Regions from separate parts of the Desertibacillus haloalkaliphilus genome, predicted to be linked through region 2. Evidence: riboswitches for the same ligand, from Rfam matches in the RefSeq annotation. Region 2 holds a riboswitch; each other region holds the start of a gene.
The links. Region 2 has a riboswitch for lysine ahead of KH400_RS00700 (aspartate kinase). Riboswitches for the same ligand answer to the same signal wherever they lie in the genome.

Region 1 (5,654 bases), on a different contig from region 2:
GCTGGCACACAGTTTGATAAAGACATGCTTGAAGCATTTGCACGCACGGTTGCGATGTACCCTGTTGGCTTAACTGTTGATTTAAGCGATGGCAGAAAGGCGGTTGTCGTCAAACAAAATCAACACATGAGTGCAAGGCCAGTCGTACGAATTATCGAGGAAAACGATCAAGAACTACCTGAGCCATACGAAATCGACTTAATGGTAGAAACAAACATAACGATTGTTGAAACAGAAGCAACGTTAGCAGATGGATAACGCTCATTGCTAAGAGGCAGTTCAAAAGGTACTAACCAACCTTGTGTTCTGACCTCTTTTTTCGTGATATCCAATTGCTACTTCTCCAATTAACCAGCCCTGTTAACACACACAAAAGCGATTGCCCTCCTAATTGAACAATTGCCTCCGTTATCTACATTTAAAATCGAATCGGAATAACTTTTTCAAAAGAAAGTCCTAAATAGCTATAATGGATGATAACCTCATTTATTTCTTCATTGTTGATCACACTTAAACCGTAGCTTTTATCATCTTCTGTAGCCGTACCATCATTCACTTTATCTAACTGTGATGATGGAGCGGTATTTGGCTCGATACTTACATCTTCAATGTCTGTCAGGTCAAACTCTTTCGCCTCACCATCAAAATCAGCAGCGATATAAAAACCTTTTAACGGGTTGCTCAATTGAATTTTTTTATCTAGTGGCTCTTCATGATTATTGATTAACACATCGTTAATTTTTATATTGCTAAACCCTTTATTACCGATACTAATTAGCACACCTTGTTTCTCACTTGTTGAACCAATCGTGCCGCTTGCTAATGGTGGGTTTAATTTTATGAAAGAAAATAGTCCAATGACTAGAACAGCAACTATTACAACTGAAATGAGTGTTGTTTTTTTCAATTCCTCACACCCCTTTACTCGATCTCTGCTAACCATAACATAAATTACCAATAGATTGGGATGGGGATTCTAACGCCAGCATATAGGTCGATAGAATCCGCACCGCCTTAGAAAAGTTCACTTCGGTTAGAAATCGTCGAGATGGCACAATCGTGTGCTAAAACTCGACAAAACCTATAGGTGAGTACGAAGCTGTGATAAAATGAAAACGACGCTGTTAGGAGAACCTAACTGAGAAGCCGGCAAGATGGAGGAGTTAATAACGCGATGAGTCAAAATGAACAAGCTTATTTAGAATTGTGCAAAGAGATTTTAGAGACGGGTGAAACAAAAGGTGATCGTACCGGAACAGGGACGACTTCTTTATTTGGCAAGCAGATGCGATTTGATTTAAATGAAGGCTTTCCACTGTTAACGACAAAACGAGTTCCTTTTAAACTAATTGCGAGCGAATTGCTATGGTTTATGAAAGGTGACACGAATATTCGTTATCTATTACAGCATAACAATAACATTTGGAATGAATGGGCGTTTGAGAAGTGGGTTACTAGTGATGAATACACTGGGCCGGATATGACTGATTTTGGCTTACGCAGTCAAACAGATGATGAATTTAAGGCGCTCTATGAACAAGAAATGGAAAGTTTTAAAGAGCGAATTTTAACCGATGATGCCTTCGCAAGTAAGTATGGCGATCTTGGTAATATTTACGGCAAGCAATGGCGGGAATGGAAAACGACGAATGGTGAAACGATTGATCAGCTCAAAGATGTGATCGATATGATCAAGAACAATCCAAACTCACGCCGTTTGATTGTCTCAGCATGGAATCCAGAAGATGTGCCATCTATGGCGTTACCGCCGTGTCACACACTCTTTCAATTTTATGTCGCAGATGGCAAGTTGAGCTGTCAGTTATACCAGCGCAGTGCGGATATGTTCCTCGGTGTACCATTTAACATTGCGAGTTATGCGCTGCTAACACACTTAATCGCTCATGAATGTGGGCTAGGTGTTGGTGAATTTATTCATACGCTCGGTGACGCGCACATTTATTCAAATCACTTCGAGCAAGTTAGAACACAGCTCGCGCGTGATCCACGTCCATTACCGACGTTGACGCTAAACAAGGGCGTTACATCTGTGTTTGATTTTGACCTAGAGGATATTACGTTAAGTGGCTACGATCCGCACCCAGCGATTAAGGCACCAGTAGCAGTCTAGAGGAAAAGGAGGTTATCATACATGATTTCATTTATGGTGGCGATGGACCAGAATCGCCTGATTGGAAAAGACAATGATTTACCGTGGCGCTTGCCAGCTGACCTCGCTTATTTTAAAAAAGTAACGATGGGCAAGCCAATCGTGATGGGCAGAAAAACGCACGAATCAATCGGACGCCCATTACCAGGGCGAGAAAACATCATTATTACTCGAAATGAAGATTATCAAGCTGAAGGCTGTACGGTTGTGAACTCCGTTGCTGAGATTGAACGTTTTGATGATGACACAGAGGTGTTTGTCATTGGCGGTGCGGAAATTTTTAAAGAGACACTTCCGATTGCAGACCGCCTCTACATAACGTTGATTGAAGAAGAATTTGAAGGTGACACGTATTTCCCTGAGATTAAAGAGGATGAGTGGGAGTTGACCTCTGAGGAGCGTGGCACGACAGATGAGAAGAACCGTCACAAGCACCGTTTCCTTGTCTATGAGCGAAAAGCTAAACAAGCGTAAATTTTGTCCGAAATAGTGGTTAACCCGAGCCCCCTCTTTGCATATATATTAGTGCAAAGGGGGGGTGGCGTTGGCAAAATTTAAAATACATCGGCCCCGTAAACGGAAAGGTCCGCTGCCTTTTCGTTACGTCTTTTTATTATCATTTGTTATTTTTGTTGCGATGACCGTACAAGGACTTTGGTTAGTTGAAAAAGGAATTCGCCCAACGTTGATCGAGATTGCGCAAACAGAGACACAGAAAATTGCAACCCAGGCGATCAATGATGCGATTTCAAAGAAAATCGTCGATAATACGGGGATGGAAGACTTGATTAACATTGAAAAAGACAATAATGACAACATCACATCGGTTGGTTTTGATGCACAAATTTATAATCGTGTCGTTTCGGAAGCGATTATTCGTGTGCAAAAGTACTTGAAGATGGTGGAGCAAGGCCAAATTGAAAGCCTTAGCGTCCCCGAGGGGGTTGAGGTTGATTTTAATGAACAAACCTTTTCTGATAATGGCATTATTCATACGATTCCATTAGGGCAAGCAACAAATAATGCGTTACTTGCTCACTTAGGGCCTCAAGTTCCCGTCAAGTTCACAGCAATTGGTGATGTAAAAGCGCAGTTGAATGAAACGATCGAGCCATCGGGAATCAACAATACGTACATTAGTGTCGCGATGGACATTGAAGTTGACGTGCAAGTCGTTATTCCGTTTGCAACTGAAGAACAAACGGTTGGCACGACGATCCCAATTGGCATGATATTCGTACCTGGAGAAGTCCCTTACTTCTATAACCATGGTGGTGACAGTAATGCGCCAGCACCGGCGATTATCCCGCCAGATGAAGAGGAGATTGATGCAGGGATAAATTAACATTGCCACGCGCAGATAGCCTTGTTATAATGAGTCTTGCGAAAAAATTGAATGCAGTAGCCTCATTGTAAAAATGAGGTAGAGGCGCGGCCTTCATAAGTATGTAATTCGAGTGTGACGAACGATGAGAATTGCAAAAAGGGGAGGTTGCCGAAGCGATGTGAACTCCGTCAGGTGAGCATTGCTGGGGTTGTACTTAAGAAGTGCAGCACTGTCACGGTTAGAGATGATCGTGGAGAACTACTCAGACATGATGGGGCTTTGTCGTTTACGGTTATAAGGTAATGACAGGGAGCGCCCTGTCATTGCCTTTTTTTCTTTTTTGGGGAAAGGTCTGTACTGGGGTAGTGCAGGCGTGAGCGGGCTGAGGATTCGCCGGTAGCAAGCGGGCGAGACGCTTCGGACTGAGTATCCGCTATTTGTGAAAAAAGAGCCTAATTGGGGAAGTAACCGGACCGAGAAGCCGTTATTTGCCATAAACCGAGGTAAAAAAGGTCGGTTTGGTATCGATAGCGGACTGAGGGTCCGAAAGAGCTCTAAAACCTGGTGATTTGTCACAAATAAGGTACTGAGCGTCCACCCATCGCCCACCGCGCCCTACAGCTGGACTCCCCGCCAAAAACACATGTGCTCCCAATCCGTTCTTCGCTCACCAATCTAAGGTCGGCGAGTGAACATTTTATACAGCTAGATCATGCAAAAAATTTTAGGAGGAACTTTACATCATGGAAAACTCAATTTTATCGTTACTCCCACCGGTGTTAGCGCTAGTGATGGTTATTTTTACTCGTCGCGTGCTGTTATCGCTTGGGGTTGGGATTATCGTTGGTGCACTGATGATCAACGACTTTTCAATTGTCGCTAGTATCGGCCAAATTGCTAGCATCGTTGGAGCCGTCTTTGTCGTCGATGGTGCCTTGAATACGTGGGAATTATATATTTTATTCTTTTTACTATTACTAGGAATGATGGCTTCACTAATTGCACTATCAGGAGGAAGCCGTGCGTTTGGTGACTGGGCGATTCGCCGTGTGAAGACACGTGTCGGCGCGCAGCTCGTTACGGTTTTACTTGGAATCTTAATTTTTATTGATGATTACTTTAATAGTTTAACGGTCGGAAACGTTAGTCGACCGCTAACGGACCGTCATAAAATTTCTCGTTCGAAGCTCGCTTATTTAGTCGATTCAACGGCTGCTCCGATGTGTGTAATCGCACCATTATCAAGTTGGGGTGCCTACATTATCACGATCATCGGCGGAATTTTAGTGACACATGGGGTGACGCAATATGAACCACTACAAGCGTTCCTTTTCATGGTGCCGATGAACTTTTATGCGATCATTGCTTTACTACTAGTTGTTGCGGTAGCCGTCTTTAAGCTTGACCTCGGGGCGATGAAGACGCATGAAGAGCGTGCAATGAAGACAGGTGAAGTGGTTGATCCGAACAAAGGCGCCATTCCTGGTGAACAAGATACCATTTCAGAAAACAAGCACGGCAAAGTTCGTGATCTTGTGTTACCGATCCTTGCGCTTATCGTTGGTACGGTTTACTTTATGATTCATACGGGAATCCAAGCGTCTGGGGAAGAAGCGACACTTCTTTCTATCTTTGAAAATACCGATGTAGCGACAGCGTTATTATACGGTGGTGTGATCGGTCTCATTGTTGCGCTTCTACTAACAGCTTTAAACAAAGTAAACGCTCAAGACATTGGTGTTGGTCTTTGGGCTGGGATTAAATCGATGCTACCAGCGATTTATATTTTACTATTCGCATGGACGATCATTGAAATTATCGACGGACTTGGTACGGGTACGTATCTAGCAGGGCTTGTGAGTGAGCATATGAACATCGCTTTCTTGCCTGCGGTGATCTTTATCCTTGCTGGGTTTATGGCCTTTTCAACTGGGACAAGCTGGGGAACGTTTGCGATGTTACTCCCAATCGCCGGTGAAATTGCTGCGGTCGTTGATGTTGAGATGATGCTGCCAGCACTAGCTGCAGTCCTTGCTGGGGCGATCTTTGGTGACCACTGTTCACCGATTTCAGATACGACGATCCTTTCGTCAACAGGGGCAGGAAGTCACCATATCGATCACGTCATTACGCAGTTGCCGTATGCACTGATCGTTG
Region 2 (5,654 bases):
CTGACATTGTTCGTTTTTTAAATAATGGTCATCAGCAAGTGAAGCAAGAATTAACGGAAAAGATGAATAGCGCTTCTGAACAATTAGACTTTGAACGGGCGAAGGAATTTCGTGACTTGATTAAGCACATTGAAGCTGTCATGGAAAAGCAGAAAATGACGATCTCTGACCAGATCGACCGTGATGTTTTTGCGTACTCATATGATAAAGGGTGGATGTGTGTACAAGTCTTTTTCATTCGCCAAGGAAAACTGATTGAACGAGATGTATCCATTTTTCCATTTTACGGTGAAGCTTCAGAAGACTTTTTAACGTATATCGGACAATTTTATTTAAAAAAGGAACATATGAAGCCAAAGGAGATCCTCGTACCAAGCGGTACGGATCAAGAGCTTGTTGCTCAATTGCTCGAGGTAAAAGTATTTGAACCGAAACGTGGTAAGAAAAAAGAATTAGTGGACCTTGCGACCAAAAATGCTGAAATGGCGTTAAAGGAAAAGTTCTCATTAATTGAACGGGATGAGGAACGCACGATTAAAGCCATTGAAAATTTAGGGGAGGCACTGGGAATCAGTACACCGTATCGGATCGAGGCATTTGACAACTCTAACATTCAAGGGACTGATCCTGTGTCTGCCATGATTACGTTTTTAGATGGTAAACCGAGTAAGAAGGATTACCGTAAGTATAAGTTAAAAGGGATTGAAGGGCCTGATGATTACGGTTCGATGCGTGAGGTTGTTCGTCGGCGCTACCTTCGTCTATTAAAGGAAGATGGACCATTGCCTGATTTGTTAGTGATCGATGGTGGTAAAGGACAAATTTCAGCTGCGCAAAGTGTGCTTGAAGATGAACTAGGGTTATCGATCCCTGTATGTGGTTTAGCTAAAGATGATAAACACCGGACGTCACAGCTATTGATGGGAGACCCGCCCGAGGTAATCCCATTAAAACGGGATAGTCATGAATTTTACCTCTTACAAAGAATACAGGATGAAGTCCACAGGTTTGCGATCAATTTTCATCGACAAGCACGTGGGAAATCGATGTTTTCATCGATTTTAGATGATGTGCCTGGCATCGGTGAAAAACGAAAACAACGGTTGTTAAAGCACTTTGGCTCATTGAAAAAAATGAAGGAAGCAAGTGTTGAAGATTTCCGTCAGTTAAATGTTCCAGCACCTGTAGCCGAAGCGCTTGTTGACCATTTGAAAAATAGTTGAATTTCTCGTTGATTTTCAATTGTTGTTTTGCTAAAATAACAACTAACGATTAAAGTTGATAAAAAAATTAAAAAAAGCCACACTTCATAGAAGAAGTGATGGTAGAGGAGCGAAAACCATTAGTAGGCAAAGCGAGGATGTTGAGATCCGATGATCATTGCTGAAAGGGGAATTCGCCGAAGTGAAAAGAGCCTCAACAATCTTTTTGCTGGACTTGTATTGAATAGGTACAAGGCTGTCACGCAACCAACCCAAAGGTTGTGTGGAGAACTATCTCACGAGATGCAGGGGACGAAGTGTGGAGATACCGACTTTTTTGTATACCAAGCAACAGTGAGGGCGTTCCTACTGTTGCTTTTTTGGTGTTGTGGTAAAGAAGGCTTACTCGCACCGCCTTAGATTGGAGTATGCGGGAGATACACTGGTGAGGAGAAGTTGGTTCAAGGGTGGAAAAGGGAACCCCGGAGAGCGCTAGCGATGAAGGAATAGAGGGAAAGTAGCTTCCTTATGCCTCACTTGATTGAATATTTAGTGAACTATTTGAAGTAAGAGAAGTTATTTCTTGATATGTGTTTGCGGGTAAGTTCTTTAAAGTTAAGTTTTTTACATAGGAGAGGATGAGCAATATGGCATTAGTCGTACAAAAATATGGAGGAACATCAGTTGGATCAACAGAGCGGATCAAACATGTGGCTGATCGAATCATTTCATCGGTTGAACAAGGAAATCAAGTTGTAACGGTCGTTTCGGCGATGGGGAAAACAACGGATGAACTCGTCAGCTTAGTCGGCGAAGTCACTGCTCAACCGAGCAAGCGTGAGATGGATATGTTGCTATCGACAGGTGAACAAGTATCGATCTCCTTATTAACGATGGCTTTGCAAGAACGCGGGTATCGAGCAGTCTCTTTGACAGGCTGGCAAGCAGGGATTCAGACCGAACAAGCACATGGTAACGCTAGAATTACCGGCATTGATGTTGAGAGAATCAATAGCTACCTAGAGGATGGAATGATTGTGATTGTTGCTGGCTTTCAAGGAGTAAGTGAGGGTGAGGAGATCACAACACTTGGTCGTGGTGGATCGGACACGACAGCTGTTGCACTTGCGGCTGCTGTGTCAGCGGAGCGCTGTGATATTTTTACAGATGTGACGGGTGTTTATACCACTGATCCGAGGTATGTGAGCAAAGCTAGAAAATTAGCATCAATTTCTTATGATGAAATGTTGGAAATGGCTAATTTAGGGGCGGGAGTCCTGCACCCACGTGCCGTTGAATTTGCAAAAAACCATAAAGTCAAATTGATGGTTGCATCAAGCATGGTAGAAGAAGAAGGGACAGTAATTGAGGAGGAAGTGTCAATGGAAAAAGATTTGGTTGTACGAGGGATTGCATTTGAAAGTGATGTCACAAAAGTAACAGTGTCTGGGTTGCCTAATGACCTGGCTACGTTACCAAGCTTATTTACGATTCTCTCGGAACATGGAATTAATGTAGATATTATTATTCAAAATGAAACTGGAAAAGAAACAACAACGATCTCATTTTCAATCAGCGATGATATTCGTCAAGAAACAGTAGCGGTTTTAGAAGAAAACAAACATCGTTTGCACTTTGAAGCTGTTGATTGCGAACAGAATTTAGCAAAAGTATCGATTGTCGGATCTGGCATGGTTTCAAACCCTGGAGTGGCGGCAAGAATGTTCCAATTACTTGCAAAAGAAGATGTGAAAGTAAAAATGGTTAGTACATCTGAGATTAAAGTGTCAACAGTCATTGAAGAAGCTGTCATGGTTAAGGCTGTTGAAGCACTACATGAGGAATTTCAACTAGCTGAAGAAGTGCTGAGCATATAGGACTATAGATTCGTATGCTATGTCTTACGATGAAAGATAAGAATTCATCGTAAGACATGTAGCTTTATTGCTTCAAAGCTCGATCAGACAGAATAATATACGTTCAGTTCGGGATGATTTAAACCTCATCTTTATGATCCCATTGGACGGTAAATACAAATGTAGCTTTCTTTTGTTTGACCGTCGTTTCAGCAATACGTGATTTGATCTGTTGAATTTGCTCAGCGAGAAATCCAGCTTCTAACTGGACAGAATATGGGTGGCTTTCATCATAGAGGTGATCCGTTAATTGAAACATCATTTCCGTTTTCTTTTCTTTGATGACTGCTAGCGTTCCCCAATCAGCCTGGTTAAAAAAAACAATAACCTCATCAATGGATGAAAGCTTATATTTTCGAGCTAGTGATTTACCAGCCCAATAAAGGATTTGTTCTTGTTCTTTTCCAAGTAGGTTGGCTAATACATCTGCTCGCAAGAGTTGGTAGCCAAAGCTTGAAGCTTCTCGTTTAACGTTTTTGTCTAGGGGGGTGTGTTTACTCATTATGTATACTCCTCTCTGTCCATTCTATTATATAACGACCTCCTTCTTTTCTCTATAGCTTCGAGTGTTGAGAAGTGATATACTATAGCCCGAATGAGAGTGGAGGTACATAAAATGAAGCTTGCATTTAAACATCTGTTAACTCCCTTTAGAATTATTATGATCTCGTATATTGCTGCGATGATTCTTTTTAGTATTTTGCTTTATTTACCAATATCCCATCAAGAGGGTGTCCAGTTGTCGTTTTCAGAAGCATTGTTTACGTCAGTAAGTGCGGTCAGTGTAACTGGTTTAACGGTCGTAAATGTATCAGAGACGTACAGCTTTACCGGTATTGTCTTTTTGGCCCTTGCGGTTCAACTCGGTGGTATCGGGATTATGACATTAGGGACCTTTGTTTGGATGTTGTTTCGTAGGAAAATCGTCTTATCGCAGCGGATGTTGATCATGGTCGATCACAACCAAAATACATTTTCAGGGTTAGTGAATTTAATGCGTGGCATTTTAGTCGTTGCATTGATCATCGAAATAATCGGTGCGTTTATTTTAGGCACGTATTACCTCCGTTATTTTGATACGACACTTGAAGCATACTACCAAGGAGCTTTTGCGGCGTTAAGTGCATTTACGAATGCAGGATTTGACATAACTGGTGAGTCACTGATTCCGTTTGCCAATGATTACTACGTTCAACTTGTAACGATTTTATTAATCTTTGCCGGTGCGATTGGTTTCCCGGTATTAGTTGAAGTCAAGGAATACTTTTCAAGACGTGACCCGCATTTTAAATTTAGTTTATTTACGAAAATCACGACAATTACGTATTTTGTTGTTTTTTTAATCGGGGTCATTGGCATCTGGCTCCTTGAGCGAGGGCACTTTTATGTCGGTCTAGAGTGGCATCAACAGCTTTTTTATTCATTGTTTAATTCTGCAACTTCAAGAAGTGGTGGGTTAGCAACGATGGACGTATCTGAGTTAAGTATAGCTACGTTGCTGTTTATTTCAGGACTGATGATTATCGGTGCAAGTCCTTCTAGTGTTGGCGGTGGTATTCGTACAACGACGCTCGCGATCATGTTCTTGACAATCCGCAGTTTTGCACTTGGAAAAAGCGATGTCAAGGTGTTTGGACGAGAAATTCATCCTGAGGATAAGCAGAAAGCATTTATCGTTCTATCCGTATTCACAATGATGCTCTTTGTTGCTGTGATGTTAATCGCTGCATTTGAAAGTGGTAATAACATTGAACTGATTGCGATCATTTTTGAGGCGAGTTCAGCCTTTGGAACGTGTGGTTTATCAACAGGGGTTACAGCGGACTTAAGTTGGCCAAGTAAAGTCGTATTAATGGTGCTGATGTTTATCGGACGAATTGGTTTACTTGTCTTTCTATTTTCTGTTCGACGTCGTGAGCAGAAGAGCTACTTTAAGTATCCGACTGAGCGGATCATTATTGGATAAGAAATGTATCAAGGGGGGCGATGTGTCTTACAGTTTTCGCCCCCAATTGACAAAAAAATAAATTTTTTTAAATCGCATAGCAGTAAGCAACCGATTAGAATTTTTTGAATTTATCCTGTATCCGTTTTCTTGACGATATATGAGGATGAGAGTACAATAAAATTGTCGGATTTTATTCACAGAAACTTTCACAAAAGTTTCAAAAATAAGTTAGTAGAGTAAGAGAGTGTTAGACAATTGGAGTGGGGGAGGTTTTGAATGATAAGAAAAAGAGAAATATAGAGAATATCGTGCAAATAGGAGTTTAAAATTTAAAATTAAAAATGGGGGGAACAATGGCATGGCCGCAAATCGAGAGTTTATGAACCGAAGACTTCACTCCTTGTTAGGAGTCATTCCAGTAGGACTCTTCTTGGTTCAGCATTTGGTTATTAACCATTTTGCTACAGGGGGAGCAAGTGCATTTAACCAAGCTGCACAATTTATGGAGAATCTACCATTTCGCTATTTTCTAGAGATTTTTCTTATTTTTATTCCATTACTTTACCATGCAATCTATGGTCTATATAT
Region 3 (5,654 bases), on a different contig from region 2:
CCGTCCTCTTGGTAAGCTTGCCTTCATTATTAGTCTTGTTGCAACATTTTGGATTACTATAAAGAATGTTCAAAAAGTCCGTAAAAATGACTGACAAATGTCCTCGTTGGCTTGCTCATGCGTTGCTCACATATGAACAGCATATCTTTGCGGCTTTTAGCTACATGCCTCGAACTTTCGACGCACAGGACGTTGCGATTTTAGCCGACCGGTTCTATTCTTCTCTTTTTTGAACACGCACTATAATAGTTAGGTGGTAAAAAGTATGAAAACTCAAGTGTCACATCTATTTACATACGGTTTATTACTCTTTGTTATGGTATTGTGGGGAGTAAACGTTGTGATGTTAAAAGTATTAGTAGACCATCTTCCCCCAACAACAATGACAGCCGTGCGAGTATTTACTGCAGGTATTATTGTTTTGTTTATTTTAATCTTTCAGCGTCAATTACGAACATTAACGAAAACAGAATGGAAGTTTACAATCATTGCCATGGTCTTTGGTGTTGTTGGGCATCATTTTTTTCTTACATTAGGTTTAACGGCAACGACAGCATCCAATGCATCTTTAATTTTAGCATTACTACCATTAACTACATCGGTGTTGGCGATGATTTTCTTACATGATCAGTTAACAAAATTACGTTTACTAGGTATATTGCTTGGGATCATAGGCGTTTCGGTGATTATCTTTCAGGGAGCGGATAGCCTTGGTGGGGTTAATGTAGGTGACCTTTACATTTTTATTGCGATGTTCGTCCAAGCGATTAGTTTTATCTATATTAAAAAAGCTACAGAAACGCTCGATTCGAAACAAATGACAGGGATCATGCTCGTGTTTGGTTCATTGTTACTATTTGGCTTAAGTCTCATCATTGAGCCACATGGCGTGTCTGGGTTAGGTGAAGGGACCGCGTGGATTTGGTTGCTATTTTTCACGTCAGCCATTTTGGCGACGGCTGTCGGACATATGTTATATAATTCGGCGATCCATAAGTTAGGGGCTGGACAAACCGCGATATTTAACAACCTTGTTCCGTTTTTCGGTGTCATTAGTTCAGCTATCTTTCTTGGTGAAGCCATTGTTATGACACATATTTTTGGTTTTTTGTTCATTGTCATTGGTGTCCTATTGGGTACCGGTTATATGGATGAAAAGCTTGTTCGAAAGATCAATAAGCGTAAAAAGGCCGAATCGATGTAAAGTAAAGGGATTCCAACTCGTTTTCTGAGTGAGGAATCCCTTTTTAGTTACGTGTTTGTTTGTTTTTTTTAGGTTCGGGTACTGGATCGAAACCACCAGGGTGGAAGGGGTGGCATTTAAGTATACGCACAAGGGTGAACCATCCACCTTTCAGTGCGCCCAACCGTTTGAATGCTTCTAAACCATAGTGAGAGCAGCTAGGATAGAAGCGGCATGTGGGTGGTTTAAGTGGAGAAATAAATCGCTGATAAAATCGTATTAGCACAATAAACGGCCATTTCAATAGTGATCCGCTCCTTTTTTAAAAGCTTAGAGATAATATACCATATAAGGGCTCTTTTAAGTAGTTAGCATGGTTTTGAAGCATAAATAAGGCTGCCTTCTAAGGGGTTACCCGAACTTTTTTGACAGCCTGATCATGGTATATTATTCTTTTGTTTGGTTATCCCAGCGGTTATAGTAAATTAAGTTTTCTAGTGCTCGTCGTTTTTCCCATCCTGATGATTCTAAAATTGGTTTATCGGGGTATTGGTCCGTATAACCAAGTGACATTAATGCGATTGGATCGATGTGTGGCGGGATATCTAGAATATCACGGACGTCATTTTTTTTATAGAAACTGACCCAGCCCATGGCTAACCCTTCAGCACAAGACGCAAGCCACATGTTTTGAATCGCACATGCTGTTGATAAAACATCGGTTTCTGGAATCGAGTTTCTTCCTAGTACATGAGAACCACCGCGCGTGGGGTCACAAGTGACACAAATGGTGATTGGTGCTTCTTTAATCCCTTCAATTTTTAAATTGAGGAATTTTTGTTGTCGTTCATTCTCATAATGAATCGCTAATGCTCGTCGTTCTTTATCCGTAGCCCAAGCGAGCCGTTCTTTAATTTTATCAGACGTGATGATGATGAAATTCCATGGTTGCATAAAACCTACAGATGGACCGTGATGGCCTGCTTCAAGAATACGTTGCAGGACCGACTCCGGAATCGGCTTTGATAAGAAGCTTCGCACATCTCTGCGGTTTTCTATTACTTTATAAATGGCATCTTTTTCATTTTGGTTAAACATACAATCAAATCCTCTCTGTCCAGCTTACTTTAATGGTAGCAGGAAATGAAAAGATTGACTATAGTCATTTGACTATTCGATTAGAAGTACGATGGTTAATGAAATTTTAAGTTCATATGAAAAGATAGAGTGGCTGGGCTAGCTGGATTCGAACCAGCGCATAACGGAATCAAAATCCGCTGCCTTACCGCTTGGCTATAGCCCAACATATGTATTAGGTGAATGATGTAAAGGTAGGTTATGAAAGAAAAGAAATGGCTGGGCTAGCTGGATTCGAACCAGCGCATGACGGAATCAAAATCCGCTGCCTTACCGCTTGGCTATAGCCCAACATATGTATTAGATGAATGATGTAAAGGTAGGTTATGAAAGAAAAGAAATGGCTGGGCTAGCTGGATTCGAACCAGCGCATAACGGAATCAAAATCCGCTGCCTTACCACTTGGCTATAGCCCAATGCCTTGAATCAGTTCCTTTACATTTCATATGATTGCACAATCAAGGTGATTTTATACATTTCTTTAAATAGATTTTATAAAAAAAGATCGCATCTATAAAAAGTTCAAATAGGTGCGATCTTGGTGTATGGTTTAGCTTACATAAAACGTCATATTTGGTTGCATGACCGTTTGTAACTGACGATGTTCTGTCTCGCTTAACGGTACGAGAGGGAGGCGAACCGAACCTACGCTGATGCCTCTCATTTCTAATGCAGCTTTTACAGGTGTAGGGCTTGGTGCTGCAAATAAGGCTTTCATCACTGGCAATAAATCTCGATGAAGCTTTGCGGCATGCTCTGGTTGTCCGTTTAAATAGCTTGTCACCATTTCTTGCATTTCGTTTCCAATAACATGAGACGAAACAGAAACGATTCCAGTTCCTCCAATTGACATCACTGGAAGGGTTAAGCTGTCATCACCACTATAAAGGCTGAATTTATCATCGGTTTCTTCAATGATTTTTGCCATGGCTTCTAGATCACCGCTTGCTTCCTTGGTTGCTACAATATTTTCAATTTGTGAAAGACGTATCGTTGTTTCAACAGAAATATTAACAGAACTACGCCCAGGAATATTATAAATCATCACTGGAAGAGATGTTGATTCAGCAATTGTTTTAAAGTGTTGATAGATCCCTTCTTGTGAAGGCTTATTATAATAAGGGGATACAAGCATAATCCCATCAACACCAGCTTCTTCAGCTTTCTTTGTCAAACTGATAGAAGCGCGTGTGTTGTTTGACCCAGTCCCGGCAATAACAGGTACTCGACCATTAACTGTTTTAACAACAAAGTTAAATAATTCCACTTTTTCCTCTGTTGTAAGTGTTGGGGATTCTCCAGTTGTTCCAGCTACAACAATACCGTCCGTACCGTTTGTAATTAAGTGGTTAATGAGTTGTAAAGTTGCGTTGTAATCTACATCTCCATCTTGATTAAATGGGGTTACCATTGCAGTTAATACACGTCCAAAATTCATTGTTTCATCACCCTCTATTCATTATTTTCGATCAATCTTGTAAGGTTTCCACTTTGTATGAATAGAGCTACATCTCTTCCCATTGTTTTTAAAACATGGTGTTACGCAAAAAAGCAACAATGAGAGCCTCATTGTTGCAATAGAATCGTTTAGAACGTTCTATGCGTGAGATAGCCCTCCATATAGTTCACCTGACTATATGACAGTTCTGTATTTGTTCAATAACAGAACCAGCCTCAAGAAAATGAGATTCTTTTGGCTTCGGCAAATCCCCCTTTCAGCAATTCTCAAAGGATCCCATTCTCCTCCAATTGCCTAATTATGGTCTTTGCGCCTCTACCCTCACTTCAATTTTTGAAGTAAAGAATATGCTTATCCGTTTGTGACTCTACCTTAACAAATAACAATATCGTTTGCAATGAAAAATGGATAATTCATAATAAAAATTTTTAGAGTCGTAGCAAGGCTTGAACGAGTTGGTTAACAAATGGAATGTCGTTGACTTTTAAGCTTTCTTTTTAATTATCCATATGACCATGTCGTAGGCGGTAATGCTAGATGATGGACCATTTATGTTTCAAGCAGATGAGGGAGTCAGTCTCACACGATGAAAGGTAATTAAACCATTTTAGGACAATTCGTGAACTTTATGAACACTAACATTTGTTTTTCCTGTATTTAAGAGTATGATCTTAGATTTGTTGTTGTTATTTCATGGGCGTTAAACAATCCAGTAGCCAGCTTCTTCAACTGCTTCTCTCATATAGGTAACGTTTGTTTGTGATTCTTCAAATGTAACGGTGACGGTATTGTTATTTGGATGTACTTTCGCATCAACGACACCTTCTACATTTTCTAATGCATGCTCAACTGTATCGAGGCAATGCCCGCAACTCATTCTCTCCACTTGCAGATCAATATGCTTCATTTTAATCACCTCAGTGTTATTGGGAGCGATCTAGTTTCCATTTTAACAGTGATTCGCTTTTATAATCGGTAGTATGTTAGGCAAGTGTTGAATCTATACGTGTTAATCCTCCATGTAATTTATGCTTGAACTCCCTTCAACTGACAGAGTAAAGGTGGATACTTAACGTCACTCTATATAGTGAAAGGAGAATGGCAGAATGAAACCGAAAATACGAACATGTTTAATATTGCTATCCTTTATTGTCTTTCTTGGTGGATGTGTAGTTCCACAAGACGAGGAGATGGGTGCAAATGCTGATCGTACACAAGGGTTTAGCGGGTATGGTACAGACAATGTCCGTGGGATGGAAGGACCATTATCGGATATGATGGTTCCAGACCAGGACCCTAAAGGGTTAACGTCAAACGTTCAGTCTATTGCAGGAGAGAATCAATACATGACTGGCGAGCGTCAGATCGATATTCGAAAAGATCGAGGACAGCAACATTCTTCACAAATATTAAGTAATCGTCCAGGGACGTTACATGATAAACAAACCTTACGTGACCCTGGGTTAGAAAATCAAACCCAACAATCAGATACTCAAGAACAATTGAGTAAGAATGAGAAAGTTTCATTAATGTCTCAACGGATTTTAGCGATTAGAAGTGTTCAAGATGTTGATATTATTTCCGATGATGACCTTTATATGATCGGTGTAGAATCAAATGAATCAAGGCGGTCAAAACTGGAAAGTGAAGTATTTGATGCCATTCGTGATATTGTAAATCCAGACCAAGTTTATGTGGCGACAGACCGGAAAACGGTGAATCGCATCCGTGCTCTTCGTAATGGGTTCGAGTCAGGCCAGCCGTTGGAAGAACTTGGTGCGACGTCGTCTGAATTTATTCGCAATTTAAATCGAACATTTGAACAAAATCAAAAATAAGAGTCGGTACAAAACTTGAACTGCCCCCTGTCAAGTA

Region 1: linked by a shared signal. The riboswitch ahead of KH400_RS08185 (Na+/H+ antiporter NhaC family protein) and the one ahead of KH400_RS00700 (aspartate kinase) in region 2 are both predicted to bind lysine.
Region 3: linked by a shared signal. The riboswitch ahead of dapA (4-hydroxy-tetrahydrodipicolinate synthase) and the one ahead of KH400_RS00700 (aspartate kinase) in region 2 are both predicted to bind lysine.

Annotation. Positions count from the first base shown of each region.
Region 1 covers NZ_JAHPIV010000006.1:93,110-98,763, reverse strand. Annotated here, with positions in the region: gene KH400_RS08210 (HD-GYP domain-containing protein) at 1-258, shown strand, start outside; gene KH400_RS08205 (hypothetical protein) at 419-907, opposite strand; gene KH400_RS08200 (thymidylate synthase) at 1,175-2,131, shown strand; gene KH400_RS08195 (dihydrofolate reductase) at 2,153-2,644, shown strand; gene yunB (sporulation protein YunB) at 2,715-3,515, shown strand; lysine riboswitch at 3,587-3,766, shown strand; gene KH400_RS08185 (Na+/H+ antiporter NhaC family protein) at 4,241-5,654, shown strand, end outside.
Region 2 covers NZ_JAHPIV010000001.1:146,671-152,324, reverse strand. Annotated here, with positions in the region: gene uvrC (excinuclease ABC subunit UvrC) at 1-1,223, shown strand, start outside; lysine riboswitch at 1,318-1,504, shown strand; gene KH400_RS00700 (aspartate kinase) at 1,850-3,079, shown strand; gene KH400_RS00695 (YslB family protein) at 3,198-3,620, opposite strand; gene KH400_RS00690 (TrkH family potassium uptake protein) at 3,735-5,084, shown strand; gene KH400_RS00685 (succinate dehydrogenase cytochrome b558 subunit) at 5,425-5,654, shown strand, end outside.
Region 3 covers NZ_JAHPIV010000009.1:185,767-191,420, forward strand. Annotated here, with positions in the region: gene KH400_RS12040 (hypothetical protein) at 1-62, shown strand, start outside; gene KH400_RS12045 (DMT family transporter) at 266-1,204, shown strand; gene yidD (membrane protein insertion efficiency factor YidD) at 1,248-1,487, opposite strand; gene bluB (5,6-dimethylbenzimidazole synthase) at 1,631-2,281, opposite strand; tRNA gene KH400_RS12060 (tRNA-Gln) at 2,412-2,486, opposite strand; tRNA gene KH400_RS12065 (tRNA-Gln) at 2,537-2,611, opposite strand; tRNA gene KH400_RS12070 (tRNA-Gln) at 2,662-2,736, opposite strand; gene dapA (4-hydroxy-tetrahydrodipicolinate synthase) at 2,871-3,758, opposite strand; lysine riboswitch at 3,922-4,105, opposite strand; gene KH400_RS12080 (heavy-metal-associated domain-containing protein) at 4,480-4,686, opposite strand; gene KH400_RS12085 (YhcN/YlaJ family sporulation lipoprotein) at 4,886-5,617, shown strand.